2 regions of the Terribacillus sp. 7520-G genome follow, and region 1 is predicted to be linked to the other one. Evidence: predicted binding sites of a transcription regulator. Region 1 holds the regulator's gene; the other holds the start of a gene.
The links. The regulator LexA, encoded in region 1, represses DNA repair genes until DNA is damaged. The targets are predictions, from matches to a motif close to CGAACATATGTTCG.
Positions count from the first base shown of each region.

Region 2: a site for LexA is predicted at 4,450-4,463, ahead of addB (helicase-exonuclease AddAB subunit AddB). Genes of this name have one in related genera too.

Region 1 is NZ_NQFP01000007.1:328,902-336,226, forward strand. It holds gene CHH53_RS03870 (hypothetical protein) at 306-689, shown strand; gene melA (alpha-glucosidase/alpha-galactosidase) at 1,047-2,372, shown strand; gene CHH53_RS03880 (AraC family transcriptional regulator) at 2,546-3,328, shown strand; gene lexA (transcriptional repressor LexA) at 3,678-4,307, opposite strand; gene CHH53_RS03890 (YneB family resolvase-like protein) at 4,592-5,251, shown strand; gene CHH53_RS03895 (DUF896 domain-containing protein) at 5,294-5,518, shown strand; gene tkt (transketolase) at 5,645-7,325, shown strand, end outside.
Region 2 is NZ_NQFP01000034.1:52,272-73,535, reverse strand. It holds gene lplA (lipoate--protein ligase) at 1-757, shown strand, start outside; gene CHH53_RS12340 (competence protein ComK) at 810-2,630, shown strand; gene CHH53_RS12335 (YhjD family protein) at 2,578-2,967, opposite strand; gene CHH53_RS12330 (TVP38/TMEM64 family protein) at 3,168-3,812, shown strand; gene lepB (signal peptidase I) at 3,867-4,409, shown strand; gene addB (helicase-exonuclease AddAB subunit AddB) at 4,538-8,041, shown strand; gene addA (helicase-exonuclease AddAB subunit AddA) at 8,025-11,750, shown strand; gene CHH53_RS12310 (DUF2254 domain-containing protein) at 11,783-13,177, opposite strand; gene CHH53_RS12305 (GNAT family N-acetyltransferase) at 13,276-13,551, shown strand; gene CHH53_RS12300 (PH domain-containing protein) at 13,587-14,201, opposite strand; gene CHH53_RS12295 (DUF418 domain-containing protein) at 14,317-15,522, shown strand; gene CHH53_RS12290 (DUF1516 family protein) at 15,583-15,963, shown strand; gene asnB (asparagine synthase (glutamine-hydrolyzing)) at 16,080-17,927, shown strand; gene CHH53_RS12280 (YitT family protein) at 18,078-18,926, shown strand; gene CHH53_RS12275 (NifU N-terminal domain-containing protein) at 18,959-19,222, opposite strand; gene CHH53_RS17170 (DUF3813 family protein) at 19,449-19,616, opposite strand; gene CHH53_RS17505 (hypothetical protein) at 19,618-19,761, opposite strand; gene CHH53_RS12270 (Cof-type HAD-IIB family hydrolase) at 19,868-20,695, opposite strand; gene CHH53_RS12265 (prolyl oligopeptidase family serine peptidase) at 20,851-21,264, shown strand, end outside.

The sequences.
Region 1 (7,325 bases):
ATGTAATAGCATTTCAAAGATACTTCTTTCGATAATATGATGCTGTAAAACTCTTCATATGTGAAAAGCTTTTGGGATTCTGTCATTTTTTGGAGTGGCTGTATGGTGATTTTGCCCGGCGCCCCTAGGGTGTCGTCACATTTTTATAAAGCATCGGTCAGGATTTCGAGTATGGTGCTCCATAAAAAAGTGCTGCCTATATTGTTACCTGACTTGTCACGTTATTGTGAAATAATGTACAAACTTTCCGTCCTGCTCATACTCCATCTGTGGAACAATGGAAGCATGAACAAGGAGGAGATTTCATGCCAAAACTACGCGTGACATTATTTCACGAAATACTGGAACAGCTAGAAGCAGACCAACTCCAAGGAACGAAAGCAAGAGATTACCGGTGTGCTGTGGGGACATGCACGCCGTATGATGTCGTGCATCATACAGAAGTGCTGCTGCAGGAAGGCTTCATCACCGGCGCGGTAACAAACGCAAAGGATTATCGGGATGTTTTCATTGACGATATTTCCGTAAAAGGTCATGAGCTGTCAGCTTTGATGGGAAACAAGCGGATACTGGAAGGTGCCCGGCAGCTTTTAGGAGAGACGTACGAAAAAGCGACTCCTGGTATCCTGCTCCGTGCACTGCATTCAGCGATGAAACAGAATGATTTAAAAGGGGAGCCTGCCGTGTAGGCAGGCTTTCCTTATGTAACATGTATCTTCGCACTGATAATTCAAATTCACTATACATATCAAATTATACAGAAACGATCCAGCTGCAGCGGCCGTAAGAAGTTGATCACGGGAGGCCTTGTCCTTTTTCCCTCGGAATCCTTTCGGTAATGATAGAAGTGAATAAAGTACTTCCCAAGGATCAATCGAGATGTGTATTTCCTCGTCAAGCTTGATTTACAAGGCTTTTATCAATAAATATAGATAACAATATTTTACCCTTTTCTCTTTTTTATTTACCATTGCCTGCCGGATGAAAGCGCTGTATCATCAGTTGCAAGCAAGTAATATCCAGTACGATTTCAGGGAGGCAGTCAAATGAGTAAAATAACGTTCATCGGAGCAGGTAGTACCATTTTTACAAAGAATGTACTGGGAGATTGCATGTTGTCCCCAGCTTTACAGAGATTCGAGTTTGCGTTGTTCGATATCGATGAAGCGCGATTGGCCGAGTCCGAATTGCTGCTGAATGCACTGAAGCGTTCGTTGCAGGCAGAAGTTACAATCAAAGCATATAAAAACCGCCAGGAAGCCTTGCAGGGTGCCAAGTATGTCATAAATGCCATTCAAGTAGGGGGCTATCGGCCGAGCACTGTCATCGATTTTGAGATTCCCAAAAAGTACGGCCTTCGCCAGACGATTGCCGATACCGTCGGAATAGGCGGGGTATTCCGGGCATTGCGCACCATCCCTGTCATGCTGGATATCGCAAGGGACATGGAAGAGGTTTGCCCGGATGCATGGCTGTTGAATTATACAAATCCCATGGCTGCACTCACCGGGGCTGTTGCCCGTTTTTCGAATGTCAAAGTCGTCGGTTTATGCCACAGTGTACAGGTTTGTACAAAAGACTTGCTCAGGGATCTCGAGATTCCGTATGAGAATATCGAAGAACGGATTGCTGGTATCAACCATATGGCATGGCTGCTGGAGATCAAATCCAATGGCAAGGATATCTATCCTGAAATCAAGAAACGTGCCAAGGAGAAGCAAAAGCAAAAACATCATGATATGGTTCGTTATGAACTGATGGATAAGTTCGGATATTACGTGACGGAATCCTCTGAGCATAATGCAGAGTATCATCCTTATTTCATTAAAGAAAAATATCCGGAGCTGATTTCACGTTTTAACATACCGCTGGATGAATATCCGCGACGCTGCGAGGAACAGATTGAAAGTTGGCAGAAAACAAAACAAGAGCTGATGAATGACCACAGCTTGACACATGAACGTTCGCATGAATACGGTTCCCGTATAATGGAAGCGATGGAAACAAATCGACCGTTCGTTTTCGGAGGAAATGTAGTGAACACTGGCGGTCTGATTGCGAACCTGCCTCGAAATGCAGTAGTCGAAGTACCGTGCATCGCAAATCGAAATGGCATCACCCCGGCATATATGGGAGAGCTTCCGGAGCAGCTGGCAGCTTTGAATCGTTCCAATATCAATACACAGCTGTTGACCATCGAAGCGGCAATGACAAAATCAAAGGAAAAAATCTATCAAGCAGCCTTGCTTGATCCGCATACAGCTGCCGAACTTTCCATGGATGACATCATCAGCATGTGCGATGATTTGATTGAAGCACATGGTGACATGCTGCCGGCGTATTCAGTAGCGAAAGGGACAGTCAGACTTTGATTGATGTCAATTTCTTTTTGAATCTAGGATGATAAGGGAGAGAGACGATCATTGATACGAATCAAAGAAATGAGAAAAAAGATTACGGCGTCTACGGCTTTCATTTTCAGGAAGCCGAAATAGATGAAACAGCAAACATCCTATTGCTGGGCAGGGATAAAAAATCACCGGGCATGAGCTATGACTGGGATGGATTGAAGAGACAGGATATTGGCACATACATCTTTCAGTACACGTTATCGGGCACGGGGAATCTTGAGAAGGATGGAAAGATCCATTCACTTAAGGCGGGGGAAGCATTCCTTGTCGAAATTCCCGGTGCACATCGCTACTACCTTCCGGAGGACAGTGACGGGTGGGAATTCATTTTCATTACCTTGGTAGGCAGTAAAGCGTTGGAGTGCTGGCGTTTCATCGATGAACATAATGGGCCGGTATTGCGGATTTCTCCCGAATCGAAGCTTATCCGGCTATTATTCGCAATATATCAGGATACCATCGAAAATAGGATTACGGATGCTTATCAGGCATCTGCCAGAGCTTACGAATATATCATGGAGTGTCATCGATTCGTGAAGAATATGGAAAAGCAAAAGAAAGACCCTTCCGTTCAAATCACGAAAACTTTATCCTATATCCAGACACACTATGCTGCTCCCATTTCATTGAGTGACATCGCCGCAGTATCAGGCTATTCCAAATATCATCTGGTCAAGCAATTTCAGGATCATATGGATACGACACCTATGAAGTATCTTACAAGAATCAGGATCCAAAAAGCCGTTGATTTGCTGATGACAACAAGATTGCCCATCACAGAGATTGCAGAAAGGGTGGGGTACTCAAACGCAAATTATTTCAATAAAGTATTTCGGAAATCGATTGGTATGGCGGCGGGAGAATTCAGGAAAAGAAAGAACCCATCCAAGATCGATCGCGTCATAACGGATGGATGAGTTTTTTCGGTTCAGCGCACTGCATATATAATACTCCATATAAAAGAGGAGCCTGCCGCAAAGGGCAAGCTCCTTATTTTATTCTGTGCTCAGCGTTCCTTAAGATAATAATCATCCATGCTGTGTTCTTCCTTACGGTAGCTTCTCGTATACCCGCATTTGCATGAATCTGTAACACTATCAATCTTATGACGGCCTCGTATTTTGCACACAAGCTTGTAAAACAGCTTCACGATTCCACCTGCTTTCTAGCTTTTGGTAAAAGCATATTCTAATATACCCAAAAAATGTGTCGAAAGAAGGGTGGAATTGTGTAAAATATATGAAAAAAACGGCCGAAGCCGATTTTCTATTGGATAGAGCGATATAGACCGATTACTTTTCCCAGGATGCTGACATTATCCAGGATGATCGGTTCCATTGTACTGTTCTCCGGCTGCAGGCGGATCTGGTTCTCTTCCTTGAAGAATCGTTTGACCGTTGCTTCGTTGTCCTCTGTCATCGCAACGACGATTTCCCCGTTCTGAGCGGTCTGCTGCTGTTTGACGATGACCATGTCCCCGTCCAGGATGCCAGCCTCGATCATACTCTCCCCGACAACCACAAGCACGAAAATATTGTCATCCGGACCTACAAGATGGCTTGGTACCGGTACGTATTCCTCGATATTCTCAACGGCGGTGATCGGGATACCTGCCGTCACTTTCCCGATTACCGGCGCATAATTCGCTTCGCTGCGCGGGATATCTGTCTGTTCTTCGCTATCCAATGAAAGGACCTCGATGGCACGCGGCTTTGTAGGGTCGCGCCGAATCAGTCCCTTTTTCTCCAGTCTGGAAAGATGGCCATGCACCGTGGAGCTGGATGCCAAGCCTACTGCTTCCCCGATTTCCCTGACGGATGGCGGGTAGCCTTTATCGAGAACCTGCTCCTTTATGTATGCTAGAATCGCTTCCTGTCTTTTCGATAGTTTCATCATGTATCGAACACCCCGTGCATATATTTTTATTACATACAGTATAACACGATAGATTTCAATATACAAACATCCGTTCGAAAAAAACGCTTGACTAGAACTTATGTTCGTATATAATGGAATTAACAAATGAGAACGCACGTTCTTGAATACGGAGGGGTCAACCATGTTCAAAAAATTAGCGAAATCAGATCTATTCTACTATGTGCTTTTCGGCTTCACGCTTTTCTTCTTATACTTTACACTTATTATGAGTGTCTAATTAGCTGAAGTGAGAGGGTACATCAATGAAAGCAGTCATCTATTGCAGAGTCAGTACAGAAAAGGACGAGCAGGCAAGCTCGATTGAGCGGCAGCGCGAGGAGCTCATGAGTCTTGCTGCTTCCGCCGATATAGAGGTCATCGATATCATAGAAGAGAGACAGAGCGGCTATGAGATTGAACGCCCGGGTATCTTCCGCATGCTGGATCTATTCACAGCAGGTGAAGCGGATTGCCTTCTTATCCAGGATGAAACAAGGCTGGGCAGGGGCAACACCAAAATTGCTTTATTCCATCACTTGCAAAAGCTGGAGGTCAAGGTCTACACGCTGAGCCAGCATGGTGAATTCCAGCTTTCTGAATCGGATGGTATGGTGCTCCAGATTGTCGGTATTGTCGAGGAGTACCAAAGGAAGATTCATAATATGAAGATAAAACGGGGCATGAGGCGGGCGATTGAAGCCGGTTATGATCCGAGTAAGAATCTGGGCAACCAGCAGGCAGCACCAGGCAGGGAGCGGATTGACTTTCCGATCCAAGAGGTGATCAGGCTGAGAAATAACAAGCTCACCTTTCAGGAAATCAGCTCTGTTCTTCGCGGTATGGGCTTCCAGGTATCGAAGGCGACCGTACATAGAAGGTACCAGGAATATCTTTCGCTTGAATCGGAGGACGGTAGCAGGTAACATAGTGTGTATGAACTTTAATGCTTAAAGGAGCATATACACATGATATCCAAAGAAAAACTGGCACGCATAAATGCGTTGGCACATAAAGCGAAAACGGAAGGTCTCAGCCTTGGCGAACAGAAAGAGCAGAAGGAGCTTAGACAGGAATACTTGAAGAATGTCCGCTCTTCGTTCAAAAATCAATTCAAGACCATGACGATCATTGATCCGGAAGGAAACGATGTTACACCGGATAAAGTAAAGAAAATGCGGGAAGATAATTAAGAAGGGATGGCTGGCATCATGCTCAGCCAATCCCTTCTTTTTCTATGTATAAATCCTTGTCTATCGGAGCATTTAGGTATAGGATGAAAAAGAGTACATAATTTGCTAGATGAAAGGGATGTTCACATGGTTCAGACTACAGAATTGCTTTCAATCAATACAATTCGTACGTTATCAATCGATGCGATCGAAGCTGCTAATTCCGGCCATCCGGGTATGCCGATGGGGGCCGCACCGATGGCGTATACGCTTTTCACCGATTTCATGGTCCACAATCCGAAGAATTCCCACTGGTTCAACCGGGACCGTTTCGTATTGTCTGCAGGGCACGGTTCCATGCTGCTGTATTCCCTCTTGCATTTATCCGGATATAAGGTATCCATCGATGACTTGAAATCATTCCGTCAGTTCGGATCCCGTACACCAGGACATCCGGAAGTGCATCATACGGATGGTGTCGAAGCAACGACTGGTCCGCTTGGACAAGGCATCGCCATGGCTACCGGTATGGCAATGGCCGAGGCGCATCTTGCAGCCAAATACAACAAGGATGGTTTCCCAATCGTGGATCACTATACATACGCTATTTGCGGTGATGGTGACTTGATGGAAGGTATTTCGCACGAAACGGCATCGCTTGCCGGTCACCTTGGCCTGGACAAGCTGATCGTCCTGTATGATTCAAATGATATCTCGCTTGATGGCGACCTTCATCACAGCTTCTCTGAGAATGTGGAAGACCGCTTCAAAGCGTACGGCTGGCAAGTGATTCGTGTCGAAGAAGGAACGAATGTGGATGCAATCCGTGAAGCAATCAAAGAAGCGAAAGCAAACACAACGCAGCCTACCCTGATTGAAGTGAAGACTGTCATCGGTTACGGTTCGCCGAACAAGTCAGCGAAAAGCGCCTCCCATGGTGCGCCGCTGGGTGTGGATGAAGTAAAACTTACGAAGGAATTTTACAAGTGGGAGCATGAGGACTTCCATGTACCGGAAGAGGTCTATGCCGATTTCGAAGAGAAGGTTGCCAAAAATGGCGCCGAAGCTGAAAACGCTTGGAATGAGCTATTCGCCAAGTACGAAGAAGCATATCCCGAGCTTGCAAAAGAGCTGTCTGCTGCAATCAAGGGTGAGCTTCCGGAAGGATGGGCAGATGCGCTTCCGACGTATGAGGAAGGCAAAGATGTGACTGCCACTCGTTCTGCTTCCGGAAAAGTACTGAATGCAATCGCTGATACTGTGCCGGCTTTGTTTGGCGGAAGCGCGGACCTTGCCGGTTCAAACAAGACGCTGCTTGCAAAAGAAGAGAACTTCTCCAAGGCCAACTACAGCGGCCGCAATATCTGGTTCGGTGTGCGTGAATTCGCGATGGGTGCTGCCTTGAATGGTATGGCGCTTCATGGCGGCCTGAAAGTGTATGGCGGAACATTCTTCGTATTCAGCGATTACCTTCGTCCGGCAATCCGTCTGTCCGCTTTGATGGGGACGCCTGTGACTTATGTATTGACACACGATTCCATCGCTGTCGGTGAAGATGGTCCGACGCATGAGCCGATCGAGCAGCTGGCATCCCTAAGAGCAATGCCTGGCTTGAGCGTTGTCCGTCCTGCCGATGGCAATGAAACACAGGCTGCTTGGAGACTGGCGATGGAATCCGAAAAAGTTCCGACTGCATTAGTCCTGACGCGTCAGGATCTTCCTACATTGCCATCGACACAGCAAGCGGCATATGAGGGTGTGAAGAAGGGGGCATATGTTGTCAGCCCAGCACAAAAAGAAACACCGGATGTCTTGCTTCTGGCGAGCG
Region 2 (21,264 bases), on a different contig from region 1:
GGGGAACTTGAATTTCAGCTTCATCACCCAAGATGACGGCAATAGCTTCCAGGATTTCGCAAAATTCACAAAACCTGTGACGGATGCATTGAATAAGCTCGGCGTCCCCGCTGAATTGAAAGGACGCAATGATTTGCTTGTCGGCGAACGTAAAATCTCCGGGAATGCGCAATTCTCCACGCGCGGGCTGATGTTCAGCCATGGTACACTGATGTACGATTCTGAAATTGAGCATGTTGTCTCTGCCTTGAGGGTGAAGAAAGAGAAAATCGAATCCAAAGGGATCAAATCCATCCGCAGCCGGGTGGCGAATATCTCTGAATTCATGGATGAAAAAATCCCTATGCACGAATTCAAGGAAATCCTGCTTCGTTATATTTTCGATGTCGAGGATACGAAGGATGTTCCGCGTTACAAGCTGACAGAAGACGATTGGAAAGCAATTCACAAAATCAGCGAAGAACGTTATCAAAAATGGGAATGGAATTATGGCAAATCACCGAGCTTCAATATTCAGCAGACCCATAAATTCCCTTCAGGCAATGTAGATATCCGCTTGGATGTGAAAAACGGCATCATTGAACAGATCCGTATATTCGGCGATTATTTCGGTGTCGGGGAAGTCGGTGAACTGGAAGAAAAGCTAAGAGGTGTCCGTTATGAGCGTGAGTCGATCCAGCAAGCGCTGGCGGATGTGAATGTGAGCCATTACCTCGGTAAGATCGAAAAAGACGATTTCATCGATCTTATGTATTGATCATGCAAGAGACGAGCCTTAAGGCCGTCTCTTTTTTTACAGGAGGAATCGGATGAAAAAAGTACTGTTTGCTTATGCCGTCTATCTCTTGGCAATCTGGAGTTTCTTTTTGCTGGCCTATCCCGATTTGAATCGGGATGTCAGCGCATATGCCAGCATTGGGCATGCAGTTTATTTTTCACGGCTGCCGCTATTGCCCATTTTCCTTTTTGCAGTCTGGAAGGACAGTAAGCTGCAGGAATTCGCAGCCTCGTTGGAACAGCGGCTTCCCAAGCTATTCGCATTAGCGGTTTTCTTGCTCCTTTTGACCGGTTTGTATGGTATTGTGCAGCTGCCATTCCGTTTGGCGGGATTTTGGAATGCGCGCCAAGCGCAGATCAGTGTCCAGCCATTTGGGGATTGGGCAGGGGAATACTTGCTGAGCTTACTTCTCTTTTATCTGGCAGTCACGGCAGTGGTATTCCTATCGCAGCTCCTGATGAAACGATTCCGTAAAAGCTGGTGGATCGTGCTGTGGCTTCTGCTCGTCCCTGGCGCTATTTTCGTCGTGTACATCCAGCCGATGTGGATCGATCCTCTCTATGAAGACTTCCATCCCCTTCCTGATGGGGAATTGCGAACGGATATCGAGCAGCTGACCGATGCCGCGGGTATCCCGGATGCGACACTCCTGGAGGTCGATAAGAGTGCAAAGACGGTGACATATAATGCGTATGTAACTGGTTTGTTCGGCAGTGCCCGTGTCGTATTGTATGATACAACCATAGATGGATTGGCAGAAGATGAGGTGCTGTTCATTGTCACCCATGAAATCGGCCATTACGTACTGCATCATGTGTATTGGGGAACAGCCGGTTTTCTGGTTCTTGGCTTTCTTCTCCTCTGGGTGACCAAAAGGGTCTCAGACAAGATATTGGCTAAGAAGCAAATCACTGCGCATCAGCTGCAGGCTGTGCCGCTCTTTCTCTTGATCTTGGGCTTGCTGCAGTTTGCAAGTACCCCTGTATCCCTTTATGTATCACGTGAGATGGAGCGTCAGGCCGATGATTATGCACTTGAGCATGCACCTGATACAGCAGCAGGCATCCGCATGTTCGAAAAGATGCAGGAGGTCTCCAAAGGCGATCCAGATCCTTGGCCGGTTTTTGAATGGCTGCGTTCCACTCATCCTTCCAATCGAGATCGTATTGAAAAAATAACGGAATATGAAAAAACAGGTAGAGTTTTTATATCTCTGCCTGTTTTTGTAAGGATTCCATTAAGAAAATCTGATTCCCCTGTTTTTCTGTCCCGATTTTGCTATTGTAGAGACAACCTTCTTTTCCTGCATCAGAAAGGAATGTTTAAGATGCAGCAGATTGAACAGAGCCCGGCTGTGGCTGAACTTACTCCTCTTACAATGGCAGTGCTTCCGAAGGTTCTTGAAAACGGACAGCCTGGCTGTGAGGTGCTCGAGACAGAGAACAGTTTCACTTTTCGTGCCTCTCCCAGCAAATTCATCGATGTGGCCTGCAAGTTCTATGGAAGCAGCTTGAAGGGCAGACAAGCTGGGGTGAAGGAAATTTGCGGAATAACGCATAAAGCCCCGATATCCGTTGACCCCGTCAGCGGTATGTACTTCTTTCCCACTTCTTCTCCTCTTGCCCACACATGCTCCTGGATTTCACATTCCCATATCAAGCGGATTGAAGCCGCAGCCCATCAGCGTACAAGCCTTACTTTCAAGAATGGTCACACACTTATCCTGGATGTGTCGTATGGATCGATGATGAATCAGGTCCAGCGTACTGCGCAATACCGTTTCCTGCTGGATAAGCGGATCAGGCATTTGTGGAAGTACAGCGGGGATCAGATAGCAGAGCCTTTTGTGTGAGCTCCATCAGGATGGCTTCGACTTTCTTCCGTATTGCCGGATTGAAATAATTCCGCTTTTCCTCGCATTCCTTCGTGATGAATAAAAACGTAGTGAATGCGTCATTCTTCTCTGCGGTCACAATCTGCATATTGCGCTGGCGGAGCTGGATGCGCAGCTTTCGGCGCTCCTCCAGCGCAGCTTTCTCCATTGCTTGTAAGTTATGCAAAAGATATGTTTTTATCTTGTGTTTTCCTTCTTCCACGATCCGGATATCCTGCTGCAGGACAACAATGGCCATGGACAGAAACAGGAAGCGGGATCCCAGCTTATATTCCGACTCACTAAGACAGCGCATATGCCTTTCCTCCTATCGCGAACATATGTTCCATTATATCCTATTGCTATGCGAAGCGGAAACAGGATAGCACAGGTAATTATTTAATCACCAACCAAATGCAGGAAAAGAAGGGGTTATCCTGTCAGACTTTGCAGGCTCGGGCTTTTCGTTTAAAATGGTAAAAAGATGTTTTTAGCTGGGAATAGGAGAATGGTTAGATGGTCTTAGGTTTTGGATGGAACGATTTGATGGAAATGTTCCGCAATGGAACATGGGACGACTATGTAAAATCCCTGCTGGATCGATATGAGAATCTGGGTCCTATACCCGGCATATTGCTTCCTTATTTTGAAGCTTTCCTGCCGTTTTTGCCGCTTGTTGTATTCGTGCTTACGAATACGGTGGCGTACGGCCTGCTATGGGGCTTCCTGTATTCATGGATTGGCACGTCACTTGGTGCGATCACGGTCTTTTGGCTGATACGGCGCTACCGCCATACACGGGTGATCAATTGGCTGCGTCATAATAAACAAGTTAAGAGAATAACGGAATGGCTGGATCGTCATGGTTTCGGTCCGCTATTCATTTTATTATGCTTCCCATTTTCCCCGTCGGCTATCATCAATGTCGTTGCCGGGTTATCGAGAATCAGCTTGCAGCAATTCGCGCTGGCAGTATTTCTCGGTAAGGCACTGATGATCTTCTCGATTGCTTATATCGGGGACAGTCTGACATCTTTTGCGGAAAATCCGATCAAGACTGTCGTTGTCGCCGTTGCCATCATCCTGTTTTGGATGATCGGCAAGTACGTGGAAGGAAGATTGAAGAAGAACGGCAAGCAGGAGCAGTCCGATAAGGATTGAAGCTGTACCTGCCGGGGTAAAGTGTTCCAAAACACTCACACCGGAGGAAAGTACATGAAAAAGAAAAAACGTTGGAGGTTTTTCTTCCTGTTTGCCGGCATCGTGCTTTTGCTCGTCTGTTTCAGGGAATGGGTCTTTGCGGATTATCGGGTGGAAGGGGAGTCGATGGAGCCTACCTTGCAGGATGGCAACTTCCTGATGGTGAACAAATTCAGGAACGATGCAGATAGTATTCGGCGTTTTGATGTCATCGTCTTTCATGCAACCGAAGATGAGGATTATGTCAAACGAGTGATTGGAATGCCTGGTGATACACTGGAAGTGAGGAATGACAGGCTGTTCGTGAATGGGGAATACCGCCCGGAGCATTATCTGGAAGCCTATAAGGATGATATCGATGGTCGATTGACGTATGATTTTACATTGGAGGATGTGACCGGGCAAACGACTGTACCGGATGGAATGCTGTTCGTCATGGGGGATAATCGCCGCGACAGCCTGGACAGCCGTGCATTTGGTTTCATTCCGATTGAACAGGTTGTCGGGAAGGTGGATGCCCAATTCTGGCCAATGTCTGCAACGGGCCTTGGTGCTTAGCTCCTTATCTTGGATAAGGAGCTTTTCCAATATATGCAATCGAACAAATGTACGCGTTTGTTTTCCTTTCAGCGACGGAACATGATAAAATAAGATTACTAGTTTGGGAGACAGGAGTGAAGTGTAGCATGGGTGTACGTTTTATCGTCGGCCGGTCTGGGGCAGGGAAAAGCCGGGCTTGTCTGGATGAGATAGCAGCCAAATTGAACGAAGATCCGATGGGGCCGAATATATTTTATCTCGTTCCGGATCAGATGACTTTTCAGCAGGAGCAGGCGCTGATCAGACAAACCGGCGTAGAGGGCAGCATCCGCGCACAAGTGTACAGCTTGTCGCGGTTGGCTTGGTATATTCTGCAGGAGACAGGCGGTGCGACCAAGCAGTTCATCAGCTCGACCGGTATCCAGATGATGCTCCGGAAAATCACCGAGGAACGGAAATCCGACTGGAATGTCTTCCAAAAAGCGATCGAGAAGAATGGTTTCATGGGGCAGCTGGAAAGCATGATCACAGAGCTGAAGCGATATCGGGTTACGCCGGAGCTTCTTCATGCCCAAATACAGGAAATGGAGCAGTTTCAGCTGCCGCACTCCCCGGAACGCACGCTTCGGGATAAGCTGGAGGATATCAGTTATATATACGATCGTCTGACCGCGCTATTGCGCGATAAATATATTGACAGCGAGGATCAGCTGCAAGTATTGGCTTCCAAAATCCCGCTGTCGCGGTCTGTGAAAGGGGCGGAAATCTATCTGGATGGTTTCCATCAATTCACGCCGCAGGAGCTGGAGGTAATCGGTGCCCTGATGACGGAAGCCGAGCAAGTCACCGTGACACTTACATTGGACGCAGCGAACCGTCAGGATGTAGATGAGCTTGATTTGTTCGCCCGCACACACGATACATTTCTTCAAATCAAACAGACGGCACAGGAGCGGAATGTTCCGATCACCTCCATCGAGCAGCTGAGCCCGGAGGAGGGACGTTTTGGCCATAACCCTGCCTTCCTGCATTTGGAGAAGCATTTTGAAACTCGCCCCGCACCATCACTGAAAGGGGAAGTACCGGTCACGCTGGCGCAGGCAGTCCATCCGAGGGCGGAGGTCGAAGGGGTGGCGCAGGAAATCATCACACTTGTACGGGAGAAGGGCTATCGTTATCAGGACATAGCATTGCTTTTGAGACAGGCGGATGTGTACCACGAGCTGATTGAAACGGTGTTCAAAGATTATCATATTCCAGTATTCATCGATCAGAAAAAGCCGATGATCCACCATCCGCTGCTGGAATTGATCCGTTCCGGAATGGAAGTGGTCGATGGGAATTGGCGTTATGAGGCCGTGTTCCGCGTCTTGAAGACCGGCTTCATCCCATCAAGCGATGAAGTCTATCCGCTGACGGAAGAAGCGATAGATGAATTGGAGAATTACTGTCTGGAATATGGCATCCGCTCCAGGGATCGCTGGCTGCAAAAAGAAGATTGGATCTTCCAGCGGTTCCGCGGCTTTGAATCGACCCGGCAGACGGATAAGGAATTGGAAACGCAGAAACGGATCAATCATTATCGCCGGCAGGTAGCTGAAGCGATGAAGAAATTCGATCGGAAGCTGCGGGAGGGCAAGACATTCCGTGAACGCTCGATTGCGGTTTACGATTGGCTGGAACAGCTGAAAGTGCCGCAGCGCCTGGAAGAAATGCAAGTCACTTTCGATGAGCGTGGTGAATTGGAAAGGGCAAGGGAACAAGACCAGGTCTGGGATGCCGTGCTCCAGCTGCTGGATGAAGCCGTGGAGATAGTCGGCGAAGAGCGCGTTTCCCTGCAAGTATTCCGTCATACGATGGAAACCGGCTTCGAATCGCTGGAATTCGCCCATATCCCGCCCAGTCTGGATCAGGTGATCGTCGGGACAATCGATCATAGCAAGGTGAGCGGATTGAAATGTGCGTTCCTGCTTGGGGTCAACGAGGGTGTGTGGCCGATGAAGCCCAGGAATGACGGACTCATCAGTGAAGAGGATCGGGAAGTACTGGCGGTATACGGTTTGCAGCTTGCAGCAGGGAGCAAGCGCCAGCTCCTGGATGAAAGCTTTTATATGTATCTCGCTTTTACGGCAGCAAGTGAACGGCTTTGGGTAAGCTATCCGATCAGTGATCAGGAAGGAAAGGCGAAAATGGCGTCTTCGCTCGTACAGCGCATGAAGGATTTATTCGATTGGTGCTGCGATGAGCGTATGCTCCAGGATCCGGAGGACAGCCTGGATACGGCCCGCTTTGTTGCAACCATCGATCAGACCCGGTCTGCGCTTACGACGCAGCTTGCCCGTAAATTGCGCAGCTATCCGATCCATCCGATCTGGGATAGCGTGCTCAACTGGTTCATTCGCCAGGAAAGCGCAGGTGAATTGACGGGAAGGATCCTTCAAAGCCTCTTTTACCGAAATGAGGCAGAAGATTTGAAGGAAGAGACAAAGGAGCGGCTTTTCCCGAAAAAGGTGAAAGCAAGTGTATCCCGCCTGGAAACTTACTATCGATGTTCCTATCAGCATTTCGCCAAGTACAGTCTCGGTTTGGAAAACAGACGGACGTACAAATTGGACGCCCCGGATATCGGTCAGCTTTTCCATGAGGCATTGAAGCAAATCACCGATTGGGTGCAGCTGGAGGGCAGGGATTATGCGCAGCTTAATCGAAACGATGCCGCTGGTTACGCGAAGCGGGCGATGGGGAATCTCGCGCCTGTGCTGCAGAACCAGATACTCCATAGCTCCAACCGCTTCAAGTACATCCAGCAGAAGCTGCAGGAAATCATTGCACGGGCTGCCTATACACTGAGTGAGCAGGCAAGGCAAAGCAAGTTCTCCCCTGTCGGGCTTGAGCTTGATTTCGGCGAGGACAAGACACTGCCTCCGATTGAGATCGCACTGCCAAACGGCTATGATGTGCAGCTGAGGGGACGGATCGACAGGGTTGACAAGGCGATCGAACAGGAAGAACTGTTCCTTCGCATAATCGATTATAAATCCAGCAGCAAGGCGCTGAATCTGACCGAGGTGTACTATGGTCTGGCTCTGCAGATGCTCGCCTATCTGGATGTTGTCCTATCACATTCAGAGGAATGGCTAGGTCTCAAGGCGACTCCTGCGGGGGTGCTGTATTTCCATGTGCACAACCCGCTAATATCTCAATCAAGCAGGTCGCAGGTTGATATCGAAGAAGAGATTTTCAAGAAATTCAAAATGCAAGGCATGCTTCTTGAGCAGGAATCGGTTGCCCGGATGATGGATACATCACTCGAATCGGGTATGAGTAAAATCATCCCGGCTGGCCTGAAGAAGGATGGCGGGTTCAGGGCAGGATCCCAGACGGCGGATGAAGACACGTTCCGCGCCCTGCAGCAGCATACCAGATTTTTGATGGAGCAAGCGGGATTGGATATCACCAATGGCGGCGTGCATTTGAATCCATATCGGCACCATGATCAAAGTGCTTGTACATTCTGTGAATTCAAGGCGGTTTGCCAGTTCGATGCATCGCTTGCCGGTAATAAATATCGTGCCATCAAGGATATGAAGGATGACGAAGTGCTGAACAGCATCAAGAAGGAGGTGGAGCGACATGGTGAAGTGGACTGAGGAACAGCAGTTGGCAATCGATGCCAAAGGACATGATATATTGGTGGCGGCAGCAGCGGGATCGGGGAAGACGGCTGTCCTTGTCGAACGGATCATCCAGAAGCTTGTGAATCAAGAGGATCCGGTGGACATTGATCAGCTGCTTGTCGTGACCTTTACGAATGCAGCAGCGCAAGAAATGCGCAGCCGGATCGGATCGGCTCTCGAAAAGGCGTTGGAGGCGAATCCATCATCCCAGCATCTTCGCAAGCAGCTATCATTACTGCAGCATGCGTCCATTTCCACGCTTCACTCATTCTGCCTGGATGTCGTGCGCAAATATGCGTATTTGCTGGATTTGGATCCAGGTTTTCGAATCGCGGATGATTTGGAAGCAGATTTGATCCGTCAGGAGGTCATGGGTGAGCTGCTGGAGGAATGGTACGGTAAGGAAGGCGATGAGCAAGCGGCCTTCTTCGGTGTCGTCGATCGCTTCAGCAATGACCGCAATGACTTGGAAGTAGAAGATTTGATTCTGAAATTATATGATTTTGCTACCCAGAATCCGTATCCGGATGCGTGGCTGGATGGAATGGCGGAGCTGTATAATGTTTCGGATGTGAAGGATGAGGGTGATCTTCCTTGGCTGCAAGTGTTGAAGCGGGAAGCAAACGATCAGCTGCAGGCCATGCTGCAGGAGGCCGATCAGGCACTCGCACTGACACGCGAGCCGGATGGACCATATCATTACGCAGACACTTTCAAAGCGGAAAGGAATTTCATTGCTGAAGCCAAGAGTCTTGTAGGAGGCAGCTGGGATGACGCGGTGGATTTCATCAAGGAGCAGTCCTTCGGCAGGCTTTCCGGTAAAAAAGTCGATTGTGATGATACAAAGAAAGCCCAGGCAAAAGCATTGCGTGATTCCTATAAAAAGAGATGGGGGAAGCTTGCCGGGGACTGGTTTTCACGGAAGCTGGAAGTCTATCTGGCAGATATGCTCGAGCTTTATCCGTCGATCAAGCAGCTTGCTTTGCTCGTCAAGCAATTCCGCAGCCGCTATCAAATGGAGAAACGGGAACGGGCATTGGTGGATTTCTCTGATTTGGAGCACTTTTGTCTGGAGGTGCTGATCGATGATGACAGCACGCCAGATCAAATCATTCCGTCAAGCATTGCCGAAACCTATCAAAGCCGGTTCAAGGAATTGCTGGTGGATGAATACCAGGATACGAACCTTGTACAGGAAACGCTGATCACGCTGCTATCCGATCGTAAAGGCAGCGGGAATATGTTCATGGTCGGGGATGTCAAACAAAGCATCTATCGATTCCGGCACGCGGAACCGACTTTGTTCCTGAATAAGTACAAGGCATTTTCCGAACCGGATAATCCAGGCATGCGCATCGATTTGGCCAGCAACTTCCGCAGCCGGAAGCAGGTGCTGGATGGCGCGAATTATATCTTCCGCCAGCTGTTCTCCGAGGATGTCGGGGAAATGCAGTATGAAAAGGAAGCAGAGCTTATCTACGCAAATAAAATGTATGATGAGCTGAAGCATGATGATGCCGATGTGGAGCTGGTCATCATCAATCGGGATGGTACGGAAGAAATGGAAGAAGCCGACACCGACACGGAAACGGTGGAGGACTTGGAAAAAGCCCAGCTGGAAGGGCGTGCTTACGCGAGGATGATTCAGCAATGGATCGGTCATGAAGGGCATGCTGCGATGCAAGTTGTCGATAAATCCACGCAGCAGCAGCGTGATATCCAATATCGGGATATCGTCATACTCCTCCGATCCATGACCTGGGCACCAAGCATCATGGAAGAACTGAAGCAGCAGGGTATCCCGGTATATGCCGAGCTGACGACAGGTTATCTTGACGCTATCGAGATCAAAGTGATGATGAGTGTGCTGAAGATCATCGATAATCCGCTGCAGGATATACCGTTCGCTGCTGTTTTACGCTCCCCCATCATCGGTCTGAAAGAGGATGACTTAGCTAAAATCCGATTGGCGGATCAGCGGAGCAGCTATTATGATGCAGCCAGATCGTATGCACGGACAACGGATGATGCCATCTCGATCAAAATCGAGCGGCTGCTCGAGTGGCTTCGTTCTTGGCGGATGGAAGCAAGGCAGGGGGCATTATCGACCCTGATTTGGTCCATCATGCGGCAGACGGGATATTATGATTTCGTAGGCGGCATACCGGGAGGAAGGCAGCGACAGGCAAATCTTCGTGCCCTGTATGATCGGGCGAGAAATTATGAGAATACATCATTCCGCGGTCTGTTCCGGTTTGTGAAATTCATAGAACGTATGGAAGAACGAGGGGATGACCTCGGAGCTGCGAAGGCTTTGGGGGAACAGGAAGATGTTGTCCGGATCATGACCATCCATAAAAGCAAAGGACTTGAGTTTCCTGTTGTCATCACAGGTGCGATGGATAAAACATTCAATCAGCAGGATCTCAGGGAACGTTATTTATTGCATAAAGATCTGGGCTTTGGCAGCAAATACATCGATCCGGTGAAGCGGCTCATGTATCCTACTTTGATCTATCATGCATTAAAAGCGGAGAAGCAGCGGGAATCCCTGGCCGAAGAAATGCGGGTGCTGTACGTTGCGTTGACGCGTGCAAAGGAAAAGCTGGTCATGGTCGGGAATGTTGCATCTTTGGAGAAGAAGCTTCAGAAATGGCGGCGGGTTGCCGATCATCCAGATTGGGTATTACCTTCGCATTTTCGATTGGAAGCGACCTCCTATTTGGATTGGGTTGCGCCGGCCCTGCTGCGGCATGAGCAAGCGATGGAGCTCCGGGAAGGGGAGCTGTCCATGCAGCTGCCGGCAGAAATTACTGCTGATCGCTCGGAATGGAGGATACGCCTCCAAGAAAGCAAAGATTACCTTACATCGGAAGAGCAAGAGGAAGAAGCCAATCAAGAGCTGCTTCAGCGCATCACGGAGTGGAAGCCTGGTGAAGAGGATGCTGATTGGAAAGCCGAAGTCGAGAACCGCCTGACTTATCAATATCCGCATTCAGAGGCAACAAGATTCCGGGCAAAACAGACTGTGACGGAAATCAAGCGGCAGCGGGAAATACGGGACAGCTACAGCGATATCCGCGTAGTGAACCGGATCCAGCAAAGAGCTCCGATTGCCAGCAGGCCGCGTTTCCTGCAGGAATCGAAGGAACTCACGCCGGCTGAACGGGGCAGTGCGGTCCATACTGTCATGCAGCAGCTTGATATCCGGAAGGAATGGGATAAGAAGCAGCTCGAGGAGTACCTGCAAGAATTAGTGGAGAAGGAATTCTTGCAGCAAGAGGCTGCTGCGTCGATCGATGTGGAGAGGATCCTTGATTTCCTTGATTCACCAATAGCAAATCGTCTGCGCCGGGCTGAGCACTTCTATCGGGAAACACCTTTCACACTGGCGCTGCCCGCTAATGAACTGTACAGCGACTGGACAGGAGCAGCTTCCGATAAGGTTGTTGTCCAGGGGGTAGTCGATCAAATCATTGTGGAGGACGATGGACTTGTGCTGCTGGATTACAAGACGGATACACTCTATGGAGAAGATCCGGCCAGAAGAGCTGAGACCTTGACGGAGAAATATCGGGTGCAGATTGAATTGTATGCTCTTGCAATCGAACGTATCTGGAAGAAACCAGTCAAGGAGAAGTATCTTTATTTCTTTGACAAAGGTTTTTTGCGGCAAGTATAAGAAAGGAGACAGCGAGCGTGCTGTCTCCTTCTTTAATTTGGCTGGAGATGCCTTTCCAATTCGTAATAATCCATTTCTTTCCCGGTGACATCTGCCAGCTGCTTCAAACAATGGAGCAGCCGAATCCGATCAGATCGGTAGAATGCGGTTTGCGGAATATGGAAAATCGTATCTTGGACGAATTCCCAGATGATCGAGTGATTCTTTTCGGAAATGGAATCTGCCATCCGGATGAAAATCTGGATCATTTCCACAATCAAGAGATAATCCTTTTGTGTGTAATGCCGAATGCGGCCGAAGCCTTCATGCAGATAAGTGGAAAAAGTCACAGTGTTATAAACGACGCGTGTCTGTCCATCTTCATCCTGCAAATAAGGATGCAATGTCGTCGATGCATCCATATTGATCATCAGATCAGCCATTTGATGAAAGGTATTGATAGCGGAAGTCGGATCATCATTACCGATGGACTTGATTGCTATCTCGCTTAGTTTGTTCATACTCATATCCACGTCTTGAATCTCAGAACGTTTATGTCCGATTTGGATCATTTTGCTATATTTGCCGATTTGCAGATCTTGGGCACCTGGCCCGCGATAACTGAACAAACGGTTGCCTTTTAAAACGAAGTCACCGGCCTTTGCATCCAGCCTCACGATAACATCGTCTTCCTTGGCTTGCTTGATCATATCGACAAAGTTGATCAGCTGGATATAGCCCGAATTGGAGGCCTTATAGGTATAGCCTGGGTAATCTTCAAATGTGTAACCGGGTTCATCACGACGATATGGCTCCAGTTCATCGATCAACGTGGTTTGAATGATCCTTTCCGACTCGCTTTTCATTGCATCCACTATGTTATGCATCTGCATCCAGGTTGTCGTATGGTTGACAAAGATAGCAAAGGCAATCACCGCTGTCAGGGTGACAATTGTACAAGAAATAGGCACAGCGGTGAAATAATCCCTGGAGCTGTTCGTCACGAACAAGAAAGAGACGAGCATAAAGACAAAGCTCCCGTAAAAGAGTCCGAGAATATGCTGTGTCGTACGGTCAGAGATGAAGTTAAAGAGCATGCGCGGCGAATATTCTGAACTGAAGCTCGTTAATACCACCAGTATGGAGTTCAATGTATAGGCGGCCAAAAGCAATGTGCCGCTGACCAGCGCGCTGACAAGAGTACCCGTGTTGGAGGCGGATGCATTGAAGAAGCCGGTGGTTTTGGCAGGCAAATCGAAATATAAATCCAATAATAACGGAATTGCCACAAGAATGATTGTCCCTGCAATATAAAGGCTCGGCATCATCCAGAGGTTGAGCTGTACTTCATGTTTACGCTGTCTGCGTGTCATATGCAGATATTTTCTGATGGATCTGGGGAAAAATTTGATAAACATAAAGAACGCCTTTCTTTTGTGTTTGATCATAGGATTTTACCCCTCATTCATAGATGGCAAACCATAGACGGCCAGATGAATAGCCGGCTCTCCAAGCGGGTAGAGTAAAGGCACAAAGGAGTGATAGGATGGCTGATATCAAACAAGGGAAAGGACGATTTTATATCGGGGATACGGAACGGCCGGATGCAGAAGTGACATTCCGGGAATCGGATGATATTGTCATTGAACATACAATGGTGGTGGAAGATAAGCAGGGGAAAGGCTTAGGGACGGATTTGATCGATCATGTAGCAGCATATGCGAATGAAAAAGGGAAACAGATTGTCCCGGTATGTCCATTTGCACAGGAAGTCCTGAGCTCGGATACGAAATATGACGGGAGATGGGAAGGACCATCATAAAAAGCGTGACTCGCATGCTGCGAGTCACGCTTCTTTTAGTTATTGATGTATTTTTCGTATACAGCCCCGAAATCATGTGAGTGGTATTTATCTTTTGTAGCAGACAGCCATTCGAAGCCGAATTCGGTCAGCTTCCGGTATGTATCATCCAAGGTGCCGTCCGTGTAGCGGGACTGCTGCAAAATGGCGGCTGCCTTGTCCAAGCTGGTATGGGCCATGTCTGTGTATAAGCTGTTTTCATAATTGATTTCCGCAATGCGCAGAAGCGCTTTATAAAGATCCTTCAGCTGATCGATTTGATCCTTCTTCACATCGATGCTGATCACTTGATCATCGATGGAGAATTTAATCTCGATATCCAGATCGACTTTCCCGGCAGTCTCCAAATAGACATTGCTGATGCGATGCTGCAAATATGGATAACGGCGCAGTGTGCGCTTGGATGAGACAGCACTATCGCCGTCGACGTGGATGATGGAAAGGTTCGTGAAGCAGTATTCATCCTGTTTGGTTTTGATCAGGAAGTATATCTTTTCATCATCTTCATTCATCACGTAATCATCAGCATCTGTCTTATCATAATCATTCGGGGAAATGATCGTACCAATATCGGAGAGACCTAAAGCATCGGAAGCTAGTTTCTTAAACATAAATTAATCCTTTCTGCTATGCAGCATGTGATATACTGATTTTAGCAATTCTGACAGATGTCATCCATATCATTTTTGTAAATGATCCATCTGTACTAACGAAAGGCGGAATGAAATGAAGGATAAAATCAGACCCATGCCCCAGACAAAGCGGCTTCACTGGATTGATGCTGCAAGAGGAGCAGCCATACTGGGTATTTTTATGGTGAATGCGCCCTCATTCGGATCTCCGTATTATATGCCGGGCTACGATTCCCCTGAATGGGATTCGCAGCTGGATAGCTTTCTTTTAGGCGGCATCGATATTTTCTTCCAAGCCAGCTTCTATACCTTATTCTCCATCCTATTCGGTTTCGGGATGCAGCTCATATTCGATAGCCGCAAACGTGATGGCATCCGTCCCGGCTGGTTTCTTAGCAGGAGGATGCTGGTATTGCTCGGGCTTGGGGCAATCCATGCGTTCCTGATTTGGCACGGCGATATCCTCTTTACATACGCGATTATTGGATTGCTGCTGATCCCTTTCCTTTATACACCAAGGTGGGTATTGCTGATGATGATCCCGATATTACTCATTCCAGGACTTCTATTCAATTTATTATCTGTTTGGAGTGCTTCACTGATTGGTCTTGATATGGAAGAATTGATGGTCAGTATGATGGACATCCAAAATAAACTCACAGTTTATGGTAATGGCAGCTACACAGAAGTTTTACGGCAGAATCTGTCTGACTGGACATCCGCAAGCGGGGTAGTAGGTATCATAATGAGTGTATTCGTGCTGCTGCCATTCATGCTGCTGGGTGCCTATCTTGCCCGTGTGAAGCTGTTCCATGATCCCGTTGCGAACCGTCGGAAGCTGGTTTGGTTAACGGTGATTACCGGATTTTTCTTCCTTCTATTCAAAGCGGGACCATATTTGGTTGGTACACCTCTCTGGCTGACCATTATCCAGGATACGATCGGCGGACCGGCAAGTGCGCTATTTTATCTTTCTGTCATAACGCTCGTTTCAAATCTCCCTTTCTTCAGCTGGCTTGCGCGGCAGTTGAGCTGGGTCGGGCGCATGTCACTGTCCAATTATCTTTTCCAATCTGTCTTGATGTTCCTAGTATTCTATGGAGTCGGCTTCGGTTTATATGGGCGATTTTCTTTGCTTGGCTTTGTGGGCTTTGTCGTCGGTGTATTCGTCATCCAAGTGATCCTAAGCCGCATGTGGTTCCGTTTCTTCACTTTCGGACCGGGTGAATGGGTGTGGCGCATATTGACATATGGTAAGATTCAGCCGCTGCGGAAGAAAAATATACGGCGTGTGTCTTGATGCCGAAATAATGGGAATCATGGTATGATGGACGGGTACTAATACATAAGGAGGCGCATCATGGACGGAATGATACTGACACATATCATCGGCTGGGGGCTTGGACTTCTGCTCTTCTTTTTCGCGCTGGTATTATATAGTGAGAAAAAGAAGAAACAGGCAACAATCCCGCATATGATCCTTCGGCTGGATTATCTGCTTATCCTGTATACCGGATTTGTCTTATTATGGAGATATCTCGATGAGGATGGTTCTGCCTTTACTGCTCAAGCAATCATCAAAGGAATTGCCGGTCTCATTGTCATCATTTGCATGGAGATGATCCTTGTCAAAATGAAGAAGGAGAAGTCCGCAAAAGTTTGGTGGATCATTTTCTTCATTGCCCTGATCATTACATTGCTGCTTGGCTTTGGTATCCTGCCGATGGGATTCCTGCCATAAACCTGCCTTTTTTGGCAGGTTTTTTTCTTTTGCTCACGTTTGGCGCCGCTTTTCATATGTTGTAGAAGTAACGGCTTATTATATGAAAAAGGCGAGAAAAGGAGTAGAGCGGGCATATGTGCGGTATTACCGGATGGGTTAATTTCAAAAGGAATCTGGCGCAGGAGCAACCTGTGATCCAGAAAATGGCTCAGACATTATCAAAACGGGGTCCGGATGAGTACAACGATTGGGGCGCATCACATGTCCTGTTCGGTCACCGGCGTCTGATTGTGGTGGATGCTGCTGGGGGCAAACAGCCGATGCAGCACAGCGATGAACGCGGGACTTATACATTGGTGTACAATGGAGAACTGTACAACACAGAAGATATCCGAAAAGAACTCAAGCAGCGGGGATGGACATTTCAAGGCCATTCCGACACGGAAGTGCTGCTGAAGAGCTATATCGAGTGGCAGGATGCTTGTGTTGAAAAATTCAATGGGATTTTTGCATTCGCCATTTGGCATGACAAAACCGAAACACTCTTTTTCGCTAGAGACAGATTGGGCGTAAAACCGCTTTTTTATATGGAGCAGGAGGGCGGGCTGCTGATCGGTTCGGAACTGAAAGCGATACTGGCTCATCCGGATGTGGAAGCTGTCCTTGATGAAGAGGGCGTTTCGGAGATTTTGGCGCTTGGTCCTTCACGGACACCTGGTCATGGTGTTTTTAAAGGTATCAAGGAATTGCGGGCGGCTCATATCGGCAAATTCGATCGAAATGGTTTGAAACTGACTCGGTATTGGAATGTAGAAAGTAAGGAGCATACGGATTCCATAGAAGAAACTGCTGCAAAAGTAAGGGAGCTGCTGACGGATGCAGTGATCCGGCAGCTCGTCTCGGATGTACCGCTTGGCACTTTTTTATCAGGCGGAGTGGACTCCAGCGCCATCACGGCAATTGCTGCGAACCACTACAAAGAGACAGGGAAAGGCCAGCTTTCGACATTCTCAATCGACTTTGATGGGAATGATACATTTTTTACGAAAAGCGATTTTCAGCCGGCGAGCGACCAGACGTTTGTCGAGAAAATGCAAAAGGCTTTTGGCACGAACCATAAGACATATGTGATGGATAATCTGCTCCTCGCCCAATCGCTCAAGGAGGCAGCAATTCTCCGCGATTTGCCGGGTATGGCGGATGTAGATGCATCCTTGTTCTGGTTCTGTGAACGTATCAAAGAAAACGTGACAGTGGCTCTGTCAGGGGAGTGTGCGGATGAAATATTCGGCGGGTACCCATGGTTTTATCGGGAGGACGATTTGAACAGGGAAGGCTTTCCTTGGATTCGTTCATCTGAAGTACGCAATGGTCTGCTGAAGAAAGAATGGCAGCAGACGCTGGACTTGCACGGCTATATGCTTGATAGGTATCAAGAAACGATCGAAGAAACACCACTGCTGCCGGGAGAGGAAGCAGAAGCGGCAAAACGGCGCCAAATGTTTTATTTGAACATGCACTGGTTCATGCCGACCCTGCTGGATCGAAAGGATCGGATGAGCATGGGTGCAAGCTTCGAGGCGCGCGTCCCGTTTAGCGATCACCGATTGGTGGAATATGTATGGAATATCCCATGGGAAGTAAAAACATACGGTAACAAGGAGAAGGGTATACTCCGCAAAGCACTCGAGGGTATCCTGCCGCATGAAGTGCTTTATCGAAAGAAAAGTCCATACCCTAAAACGCATAACCCGGTTTACACCGCAGCTGTCGTCGGATGGATGGAAGAGATCCTCCGGGACGATGATGCGCGTTTATTTGACTTGTTTGATCGGCAGGCAATCACAGCATTGGTCAAAAGCAAAGGGCAGGATGTCACTGCTCCTTGGTTCGGGCAATTGATGACAGGACCGCAGCTGCTTGCACATTTGGGCCAGATCGATTTTTGGCTGCGGCATCATGATGTGAAGATACGTGTCTGACTCTGGGAGCTTTTTCGGCTCCTTACATAGTAAAAACTATTTTCTTTCTGCCGGATTTCGGCTATAATGATTCGCAGGCTTTTGCGCAGGAATAGCTTTCGGGCGTTCTGCGCAACCTTTTGATGTATGGACTTATAAGGAGGTACATAATTGTTCTATTTTGAAGTGAAACGTATCGTGGTCGTTATATTCGGTGCTTTACTCAATGCAGTGGCACTGAACTTCTTCCTGATACCAGCAAGTGTATACGGGAGCGGTTTTACCGGGGCTGCACAGCTTTTATATGATTTCTTCGCACAAGTGCTTGGCATCACCTCGATCGGGACAGGAATATGGCTTTTCCTATTGAATGTGCCAGTTGCAATCTTGGGCTGGATGAAGGTGGGCAAAGGATTCACGATATACAGTCTATTTTCGGTGGCTTGCATGACCGTCATGCTGGAAGTGCTTCCGATTCATGCTTTATCGGATGATATCATCTTGAATGCGGTATTCGGGGGTGTCATTGCTGGTGTCGGAGTCGGCCTGACACTGAAGTGGGGAGCTTCCACCGGAGGGATGGATATTGTCGTCATGATTTTATCCCGGCTGAAGGATAGACCTGTCGGTACTTACTTCCTGCTGCTGAATGGGATCATCATCCTTCTTGCTGGTTTGCTCAATGAGCCCGCGAACGCCCTTTATACTTTGGTGACGCTGTATGTTTCCACTAGAGTGATCGATGCCATTCATACACGTTATGAGAAAGTGACGGCCATGATTGTCACCACGAAAGCGGACGAGCTGTCAAAGGCCATCTATAACAAGATGGTGCGCGGAATTACGATCATTCCCGTAAAAGGCGGATACACACAGCAAGACAAAAATATGCTCATGCTCGTCATCACCCGTTATGAGTTATACGATTTGGAACATATCATCAAGGAAGTGGATCCATCCGCTTTCATGAATGTTGTCGAAACAGCAGGGATATACGGATTCTTCCGAAAAGATAAATAAAAGCTGAGGAGCCAGTACGCTCCTCAGCTTTTTTAATAGCCTGCTTCTTCCATGACGGCGACGACTTTGGCAGAAAGCTCGTCCCAATCTGCGTTCGGCAGCTTATTGATGGTAATGAAATTTTGGAAGCCGAATACATTATCGACACCTTCGACCGTCATCAACTGGTTCATGATGTCATATTCGCTTGTTTGTCCGGGCATGACGGATACACTGCCATTGCCTTCAAAGATGATTTTATCAGTAGTGAATTTTTTTGCATTCGGATTCGGGGTATTTTCCACTCTTACACTCATGCTATTGACCTCCTAGCGTCCATACTTACCACTATCATAGCAGATGGAGGACAAATTAAAAAGCGGGAAATGACTTGCTTTGTCTTCCAGGGGAAAAAGAAGAAGGTTGCAGAGGATATCTTTGACAGCAATCGACATGCTTCCAATCTTTCAGTTGATTATTTCCTGGGCAATTGTCCTCGTTTATGAAAAGGAGCAGATCCATTTACGGATCTGCTCCTTTTTGTTACTGGTCGAGCTCCTGCTGCAAGTCCTGCAATTGCTGCTTTTCTTCTGCAGTTGCATCGTTATATGCAGATTGGATAGCCTCCTGCACTGCTGCAGAATCTTCCTGGCTTGGCTTATTTGTCAAGCCCTGCACTTTTTGCTTGGCTCTTTCGAAGAAGTTTTCCATCCTAAAACCCTCCATTATGGCTTTCTGATTGATGCTTCTTCACAGTGTCGCTGAAGCGTTCACGATAGACAAAAACATCGTCATGCTGCCTGACCGATTGTGCTCCCTGACTTGTGAACCGTTTGGATTTACTTCTCTTGCTCATTCGTTACCCCTCCGAACGTCTAAAGAAGTAAAAAGCATAACCGGCTTTACCCGATTACGCTTTTATTTTGTTCCTTGAGCCGTACAAGTATGAGTTGTAAAAACTGTTAATTCGCCGGGACCTCCAGCTTCAGATACGAATGAAGGAAGGAAGCGATGCCATCTTCCATATTTGATCCTGTCGTATAGTCGGCGATTTCTTTCAACGGAGCGATGGCATTGCCCATCGCAACGCCGGCACCAGCGTACTCGATCATTTCCAAATCATTATCTTCGTCCCCGAAAGCAATGATATTTTTTTGCGGGATTCCGTAGTAATGGGAAATCTTCTGCAGGCCGACTGCCTTGCTCAGCCCTTTTCGGATGATTTCAATGATGTGATACGGTGCGCCCCAGCGACGGTGCTCAATTATTTCCGCATGCTCCTTCTCCAGTGTCTCCCGTATGGAAGCGACTTGGTTTTCGTGCGGGTAAATGAGCAAGGAGGTCGGGTCATCCTCAAGCATTTGCGTCAAGCTGCCGACTTTGATCGGATCATCTTCTTCCTCTAAATGGAATAAATCCAATAAGTACTGGTCAAAGCGATCGATATACACATCATCCATCACTTCTGCAATGATATTTTTTACATCGAGTTTATGGCATGTATCCACGATTTTCCTGGCAGTACGTATCGGCATGGGGGAGTGGACAGCGTCCCATTTCTTATCATCGGGATGATGTATGAGGGCGCCGTTGAAATTGACCATCGGGGTAGTAAGGCCGAGTTCGTGATAATAAGCCAACGAGGCACGATGCGGTCTTCCCGTTGCGATGACGACAACATGGCCAGCTTGGATTGCTGCTTCAATGGCTCGTTTATTCTTTTCGGAGATGTGCTTGTCATCTGTCAAAAGTGTTCCATCTAAATCAAGTGCTATCAAATGTTTTTCCATCCATTATCACCTCTATATTGTTCATTATAGTGTATCCTTCTCTTCATCATCTGTAAAGAAATCGTCAAGACGAGGGAGTATCGATTTACAAAAGCAGCCCGGACATACTAAGATGAAGCAGTAGGCAATGGAAAACGTTGAAGAGGATGAAGCAAATGATCGTCATAAAAGAAGAAGTCTGGAACGAGGTGCCAGTGCTTCTTGTAGAGCAGGCGGGCGCTGAGGATAAAGCACTTCCGGTATTTACATATTTCCATGGTTTCACGAGTGCCAGGGAGCATAATTTGCCAATCGCGTATATGCTGGCAGCCAAGGGGTATCGCGTGCTGTTGCCGGAGGCGCTTCACCATGGTATCCGGGAAGATGATGTGAGCAGCAGCAAACGGCAGTTGGAATTCTTCGGCATTGTAAAAGAAAATCTGCATGATTTGCAGCAGATCCATCAGTATGCATCCGATAAAGGATTGATTCAGGATGATCGATTTGCCATCGGTGGTACAAGCATGGGAGGCATCACGACTTGCGCAGCACTCACCCAATTCGATTGGATCAAGGCTGGTATGGTGATG